2 regions of the Nonomuraea composti genome follow, and region 1 is predicted to be linked to the other one. Evidence: riboswitches for the same ligand, from Rfam matches in the RefSeq annotation. Region 1 holds a riboswitch; the other holds the start of a gene.
What was found. A riboswitch is a leader RNA that binds a small molecule or an ion and turns the genes downstream of it on or off. The one in region 1 is predicted to bind cyclic di-AMP.

Region 1 (3,978 bases):
GTGGGCGGGGAGCTGCGAGGGGTGGTCGAGCATGAAGTGCGCGCAGCAGATGAGGTCGACGCCGGGGAAGCTGGTCGCGTAGGCGAGGTCGTCGGGCGGGCGGATGTCGTCGAACAGCGTGCCGGGCTCGGCCGGGGAGATGCGCCAGCCGGGGAAGGAGCGCTCGATCAGGGCGGCGGTGGCGGCCGCGTCGGGGCGGGCGGGGGTGCGGAGCAGGCGGGGGAGTGGGGTGTCGGAGGAGGAGTAGGCGATGACGCCGGTCTTGGCTCCCATGCGGGTCTCCGGGGGGTGAGTGCTCAGAACAACCTCGGAAGAAGCAAGGTAGCGAGCCGCTCCGACAGAACCGGCCCGCCCGACCCGGGACCGGCCCGCCCGACCCGGGACCGGCCCGCCCGACCCGGGACCGGCCCGCTCGACCGCAGCCACGCCGCCCGACCGTAACCGCGCTGCCCGGCGCAACGGTGCTGCCTGGCGCAACGGCGCTGCCCGGCACAGCGAAGATCCTGGTCGAGGCGGGTGGGTGGCGCTGTGCCTGGTCGGCCGGTTGGCGAGGTGGCCGGGCAGCGTGGCGCGCCGCCCGGCACGGTCCGGCGGTGAGACCCCGGCAACGCGCGAGCCGTGGCGCGCCGCCCGGCGCGGCGCGGCCCCCCGGAAGACCCCGGCAACGCGCGAGCGCGCGTCCCCCGGTGGGGACGCGCGCTCGTGAGCGTCACATGGAAGGTGAAGGGCGGGCGATCAGGCCCTGGAACGTTCCGTCAGCCGGCGTACTGCGGGTACCCGTACCCGACGACCTGCGACTTCGGCCGGATGCGCTCCTCGACCTTGCCGTTGCCGGTGTTGCCCTCGATGGTGGAGATGGTGCCGTTCTGGTTGTCCTTGACGACGAACCCGACGTGCTGGATGTCGCTCAGGCTCTTGCCGCCGCTCCAGGAGAAGAACACGACGGCGCCGGGCTTGGCGACGGTGCCCCAGCGGTGGTTGGCGGCGAACCACTTGGCGTGGGCGACGGTGTAGGCGTCCCAGCCGACCTGCGGGCGGGCGCCGGTCTGCTCACCGACCCAGGAGACGAACATCGAGCACCAGGCGGCGTTCAGGTACGCGGTGCGGCTGCCGCCGTCGCGGGCGACGGTTTCGGCGGCGCGCTGGGAGTTGGCGTACCACTGCTGGAACTTGGTGCCGCCGCCGGCGGCGTTCTCGGAGGTGCCGACCTGGGCCCTGGCCATGGCGAGGACCTGGTCAGCGGTAACGTTGATCTTGGTCTCGGCGCGGTCGTCCGCCGAGCCGGCCTTGTGGGCGGCGAGGGCGGTGGCCGGGTGCTTCGCGGCGGTGGCCGCGGCGACGCCCGTGGCGGTGTCGGCGTTGGCCGTCATGGCGTTGACGCCGAGGGCCGAGGCGAGGACGGTGGCGCCGAGGGCGGCGCGGGCGATGTTGGTCTTCGAGACAGCGTTGATACGGTGCTTGGCCATCGAGGGAGGTGCTCCTTGCTTCCATGCCGCTTACCGGGTTAGCTGACGGGCTCGGGCGTGGAAGCTGCCCTACGGCACCGGAGTGCCGATTCGCCCCAAAGGACCTGGGTCCCCGGTTCCGCCTGAAGGCGGATTCAGCGGTCGCAGGACGATCCTGCGATCTTTCGTGCGATGGTCTGACATAGCCGGACAAACCGGACGTATGTCCCGATGTGCCCCATAAGGTAATACATGAGGCAAGAGGATTACAAATCCATAAAAGCCCAGCTAGGCAATCTGCCTGCGAGCGTCGGCCAGAAGCCCCATCATGGCAAGGGATTCGTCAAGAGGCATGATCGAGGATTCGGTCCTGCCTTCGGCCACTGCGGCGCGGACTTCGCGGATCTCTCCGGCATATCCGTTGTCGGCCGGATCGAGCACATGCTCTTCCGGCTCCATGGAGGGCCCGGTGAGAACGATCCGCTGCGGAGCCCAGAACGGCGCCTGGAGGTCCGCCCGCATCTGAGTACCTACAACACTGGCCTGGTTCGGGTAATTCCCGAGCAATGAGGCCGCCACGAGAGCGTGCCTGCCGCCGGGGTAGAGCAAAACGCCGGCCGCCTCCGCGTCCACCCCGCTGGGGGCCAGGGAGCCGGTGACGCGCAGGCCGGAAGGCATGCCGAGGAGGAGCTGGGCCAGCCCGAACGGGTAGATCCCGAGGTCGAGCAGCGCTCCGCCGCCCAGCTCGGGAGCCCAGAGGCGGTGCGCCGGGTCGTAGGGCGCCGCGAAGCCGAACGACGCCTGCACCGAGCGGATCTCGCCGAAGCGCGGATCGTCCGCGATGCGCCGGACGAGCGGGTTGAACCGCATCCACATGGCTTCCATCAGGAAGACGCCCGCCTCGCGCGCCAGCCGCACCATCTTCTCCGCGTCCTGCACGGTGGCGGCGAGGGGCTTCTCGCAGAGCACGGCTTTACCTGCGGCGATGGCCGCCTCGGCCACCTGGAGGTGCTGCGCGTGCGGGGTGGCCACGTAGATCGCGTCCATCCCCGGGTCGGCGCACAACTCCTCGTAGGAGCCGTACGCCGACTCCGCCTCCAGCGTGGCGGCCAGGGCCCGCGCCCTGGCCAGGCTCCGTGAGCCGACGGCGGCCACCCGCATGCCCGGCTCCGCCACGATGGCGGCCCCCACGGTGCGGGCGATACCGCCGGTGGCCGCAATTCCCCAAGTGAAATCTCGCATCCGGAGATGTTATAGGGGAGGTAAAGGGCAATATGTCATTAAAGGGCGCGGCGTCACCCGTGCCACGCCTGTCACTCAGGCCACGTTGAACGTGTCAGGGTCCGGCCCCAGCCGCTGCCCCTTGTTCAGCGCCCCGATGGCCGACATGTCCTCCGAGTCGAGAATGAAGTCGAACACGCCGATGTTCTCCTTGATCCGCGCGGGCGTGACCGACTTCGGGATCACCACGTTCCCGAGCTGCAGGTGCCAGCGCAGCACGATCTGCGCGGGCGTCTTTCCGTACTTCTCCGACAGCACCGCCAGCGCCGGGTCCGACAGCAGCCCCTTGCCCTGCCCGAGCGGGCTCCACGCCTCGGTCAGGATGCCGTTGGCCTCGTGGAAGGCGCGCATCTCGCGCTGCTGCAGGTAGGGGTGCAGCTCGATCTGGTTGATGGACGGCGTGATGCCGGTCTCGTCCATGAGCCGGGTGAGCGTCTCCACGGTGAAGTTGGAGACCCCGATGGCCTTGGCCCGGCCGTCACGGTAGATCTTCTCCATCGCCTTCCACGCCTGCACGTACTTGTCCTGCTTCGGCACCGGCCAGTGGATCAGGAAGAGATCTATGTGGTCGAGGCCCAGCCTGGCCAGGCTCTCGTCGAAGGCGGCCTCGGCGCGGCCGTGGTCGCCGTTCCACAGCTTCGTGGTCACGAACACCTTCTCGCGCGGCAGGCCGCTCCCGCGCACGGCCCGCCCCACGCCCTCCTCGTTGCCGTAGGCGGCCGCGGTGTCGATGTGCCGGTAACCGGCCTGCAGCGCGGTGGTGACCGCCTGCTCGGCCTCGTCGGCGGGAACCTGCCAGACGCCGTACCCGAGCTGCGGGATCTGCACGCCGTCCGTGTTGAGCATGAGCGAATTCATACCCTCCATTGTTCATGCAGCGTTTCTGACGGCTTAAGGCGGTGGGGCTAGCTTGAAGCGGTCGTTAACGCGCCATCACCCCGCTGGGAGGGCAACGAGTGGTCGAACAGGCGTCGGCCTGGGTGGAGTCCCCGCTCCAGATGCTGTGCGCCGTCGAGGCCCACCACGCCGGGCTGCTCGGCCCCGAGACGGCCGTCGTGCCGCGGGCGGGCCTGCGGCCGCTGAAGGCCACCCGGCGCGAGCTGGGCTCGCTGGGGCTGCCGGACGGCCTGGTGCTGGCCGAGCCGCGCGAGCGCATGCCCAGGCGCGTGCAGGCCGTCGGGGACGCCTTCTCCGGCAAGGTGCAGCTGCGCTGGCTCACCTCCCGGCCGGGCCGCATCGTCATCGTGGACGA
Region 2 (3,978 bases), on a different contig from region 1:
CGGCGTGCTGGGCCGGCTCATGGCTGGCGCCGCCCGCCTGTTCGGCGCCGGCGGCGAGCAGGCGCCGCCGCGCATCCCCATGGCGAACGTCAGCCACATCTCCAGCGCCGTGCACGTCGGCGGCGAGCTGGAGCGGCCCGCCCTCGAACGGTGGGTCCGCAGCCGCCTCATCGAGCCCATCCCCGGAGCCCGGCATGAGAATGAGTGAGCTCATCGCCCGTCCCGTCGTCGACAGCGCCGGCGAGCTCGTCGGGCAGGTCGCCGACGTGCGGCTGATCCAGGACGGGCCGCTGCTGCAGCAGGTCCAGAACGCCTTCCGCGTCGCCGGGCTGATCGTGGTCGCCCGGCACACCGGCCGGCTGTTCGGCTACGAGCGCGGCCCCGCCATCAAGGGCCCGTGGCTGATCAGGGCGCTGCTCGGCGTGCTGCACCGCGACACCCGGTACGTGACGTGGGAGCAGGTCGGCGGCATCGACGGCGAGCGGATCGTGCTGCGCGTGCCCGTGCGGGAGCTCGCCTCCGTCCGTGACCTGTACCAGGAGGGGCGGGCGGACGCCTGACTTCGTGCCTGGGGGTAGGAGGAGGGTTCCTTCTATCAAGGGAGGTCCGATGGACACCCCGCGTACTTCCGCCGCCCGCTCTCCCGTGCAGCTCGCCGCGCTCGTCGTCGGCGTGCTGTTCCTGCTGGTCGGCGTGCTCGGCTTCATCCCCGGCATCACGACCGGGTACGACGACCTGCAGTTCGCGGGTCACCACTCCGACGCGCACCTGCTCGGCGTCTTCCAGGTCTCGATCCTGCACAACATCGTGCACCTGCTGTTCGGCATCGCGGGTGTCCTGCTCGCCCGTACGTGGAGCGGGGCGCGCAACTTCCTCGTCGGCGGCGGGGTCATCTACCTGCTGCTGTGGATCTACGGGCTGCTCGTCGGCCATGACAGCCCGGCCAACTTCGTCCCGCTCAACAACGCCGACAACTGGCTGCACCTGGGGCTGGGCATCGTCATGATCGCCCTCGGCCTGGCTCTCAGCCGGCGCCGCGTCACCGCCCACCACTGAGGCCGATCGGGGGTAGGGCGGAAAAATCTACCCGGCCGCGGATCCCCGGCCGGGGCGGCGATGGAGACCTGTGCACGGCACGGGTCTCCTTTGCCGTATTTGCACCTTATTTGGGGTGATATGTACCTTCTGTAGGGCACGTGCTGACGCTCCGCGTCGAGCCGTCGCCCTCTGTCGACCGGGCACCGCTCTCGTAGCCACCGCTCTCGCAGGCACCGCTCTCGCAGGCGCCGCTCCGAGAACGACGCCCGGCCGCCGAATCCGCGCCACAGCGGAGCCGGGGACCCACCATTTCCGGGGTGAATCGGACGCCAGGCCCACGCCGCGCCCGTAGGGCACTTCCAAGCCCGAACCCGTCAGCTAACCCGGTAGGCGGCATGGAAGCAAGGAGTCATCACCTCATGCCCAAGCCCCAGCTTGCCGCAACCCTCAAGAACCAGCTCTCCGAGCGCTTCGGCCTGGCCGTCGGCGGCGCGATCCTGGCGGGCGCCGTCGCGCTGACCGGCGTGACCGGCACGGCCCTGGCCTCCCCCGCCGGCCCCGGTGCCGGCCCTGTCGCCGGCGCTGTCGTAGGCCACGCCGCCACCCACCAGCACGCCGGGCACGCGCTCTCCTACGGCCTGGACATCTCCAACTACGAGCCGCTCTACGACTGGAGCGCCAGCTCCGCCCAGTTCGGCATCGTCAAGGCCACCGAGGGCACCGCCTTCCGCGACGCGTCGTTCGCCCGGCACTGGCGCGAGCTGGGCGACAAGGGGATCGTCCGCGGGGCCTACCACTTCGGCCACCCCGGCAACGACCCCATCGCCGAGGCCGACCACTTCCTCGCCGTGGTGAACGCCCAGCCCGCCAAGCCCGGCGACCTGCTCGTCCTGGACCTGGAGACGACCGACGGCCGCTCCGTCGACCAGGTCAACGCCTGGGCCAAGGCGTGGCTGTCGCACGTCAAGGCCCGTACCGGGATCGCCCCGATGTTCTACAGCGGCTGGAACTTCGCCGACACCTACGGCAAGGGCCTGGCCGAATACCCGCTCTGGGTCGCCCACTACGGGCGGGCCAAGGGCGCCGTGACGCCGCCCGCCGACTGGAAGTCCTGGACGATCCACCAGTACACCGACTCGCCGATCGACCAGAACGTCTCCGCGCTGAGCCCGGACGAGCTGCGCGCCCTGGGCCGGCGCGCCTGACGCCCCTGGGCCCCGGCTCCTGGCCGGCAGCGGGGCCGGCGCCCCCGGCCCCCGGCCTCAGTCCTGCCAGTAGAACAGCAGGGCGCGCACGTTGATCGGGTCGCGGGTGCCGAACCAGTACACGCACAACCCGTCCACGGTGATCGCGCCGAGGTCGTCGTCGATCCACCGGAACCCGGCCGCTTCGAGCGGGGCCCGCACCTGCGTGGCCTCGTCCGAGCCGGTGACGAACCGCCCGAGCATGCTGACCAGGACCGTGCCGCCCGCGCACCTGATCACGTGGTACGTTCCGGTGCCCTGCCCGTAGTCCTCCCCGCAGTGCACGGGCGGCTCCGGGGACTGGCCCGCCCGCGCGAGCGCGTCCGACGCCCGCCGGAGCTGCCCTTCCACGTCCGTGGGCGGGGGCGGCTCGGTGATTAGGGCCTCCATCCGCCAGCGCGGGTCGGTGCGCACCTCGCACTCGGGGACGTACCGGTGCACGATCGCGGCGCGGATCTCCGCGTCCAGGCCCTGCACCTCGACGCGCGGCCGGCCCAGTGCCTCGTCGATGGCCCGGATCTCGTCGAGGTCGTCGGTGACGTCGTACAGGCCGAGCGCCGCCCACAGCGCCCCCTCCACGGTCGGCGCGTCCCGGGCGAACGCCCTCAACGCCTCGTCGTCCCACGTCAGCGAGTAAGCCTCGTAGGCGACGCCGACGTCGGGGTCGGCCAGCGCCGGCGTGATGTCCTCGCCGGCGCGGTGCCGCATGAGCACCCGGAACGCCCGGTCCTCCGGCCGGTCGCCGAGCAGGCGGTCGACCGCTGCCACGCCGTGCCGCTCCACCAGCGCGTCCAGCCCGGCCCTGCCCTTCGCCTTGTTGCGGTGCCACTGGTCGAACGCCAGCGTCGACAGCTCGGCCGCCGCCGTGAGGTCGCCCGCCTCGCCGCGCGCCTTCAGGATCGCCCCCCGCCACCTGAACGAGGTGTTGTTGCGCTGGTCGTCGTGCAGCAGCCACGGCAGCAGCTCCTCCCGGTGCCCGAGCACGGCGAGCAGCGCGAGGCGCACGTCGGTGGACTCGCGCGGATCCCGGATGCGCTCCAGCAACTCGGGCACCCGCGCCTCGGGGACGCGCCTGAACAGCGCCTCCGCACACCGCCGGCGCCGCCACCACGGGTTCCTGGGGTCGAGGACGTAACGGGCCAGCTCGTCGGGGTCGATCTCGCGCAGGGCGGCGGTGTCGGCGGGGCCGGCCTCCGGGATGGCCGAGGTGATGCGATCCACGCGCGGATGCTACCGGCCGGCGGCCTTTTCTGGATTTCTCCCGCCGAACGTGTCGAAGCGGCGCGGGCGGCTCCGACCTTCTCGTGAAGGTGACCCGGAGCGAAGGAGGCTCGTGATGAGCAAGGTAGTGCTGGACGTGTCGGTCTCCCTGGACGGTTTCACGGCGGGCCCGAACGTGCGGGCGGAGGAGCCCATGGGCGACGGCGGCGAGCGGCTGCACGAGTGGATGGGCGGCCAGGGCCCGGGCGGCGAGGCCGACCTGGAGGTCCGCCGGCAGGTCGACGCGGCGGTCGGGGCCACGGTCATCGGGCGGCGCACGTTCGACCTCGGCCTGCGCCCGTGGGGAGGCACGCCGTGGCCCGGCGTCCCCGGCTTCGTCGTCACCCACCGCACCCGGCAGGATCTCGTCGGCGACAACGGCGGCACGTTCGCCTTCGACGGCCTGGAGGCCGCGTTCCGGCGCGCCCGGGAGGCG

Region 2: another riboswitch for cyclic di-AMP. It lies ahead of HCN51_RS36970 (glycoside hydrolase family 25 protein); the one in region 1 lies ahead of HCN51_RS01405 (CHAP domain-containing protein).

What each region holds. Positions count from the first base shown of each region.
Region 1 is NZ_JAATEP010000001.1:309,076-313,053, forward strand. Features, by position in the region: gene HCN51_RS01400 (DUF6928 family protein) at 1-273, opposite strand, end outside; gene HCN51_RS01405 (CHAP domain-containing protein) at 756-1,466, opposite strand; cyclic di-AMP (ydaO/yuaA leader) riboswitch at 1,479-1,616, opposite strand; gene HCN51_RS01410 (Gfo/Idh/MocA family protein) at 1,734-2,687, opposite strand; gene HCN51_RS01415 (aldo/keto reductase) at 2,763-3,584, opposite strand; gene HCN51_RS01420 (hypothetical protein) at 3,683-3,978, shown strand, end outside.
Region 2 is NZ_JAATEP010000033.1:104,224-108,201, reverse strand. Features, by position in the region: gene HCN51_RS36985 (hypothetical protein) at 1-208, shown strand, start outside; gene HCN51_RS36980 (hypothetical protein) at 195-560, shown strand; gene HCN51_RS36975 (DUF4383 domain-containing protein) at 610-1,056, shown strand; cyclic di-AMP (ydaO/yuaA leader) riboswitch at 1,300-1,446, shown strand; gene HCN51_RS36970 (glycoside hydrolase family 25 protein) at 1,458-2,243, shown strand; gene HCN51_RS36965 (hypothetical protein) at 2,301-3,503, opposite strand; gene HCN51_RS36960 (dihydrofolate reductase family protein) at 3,619-3,978, shown strand, end outside.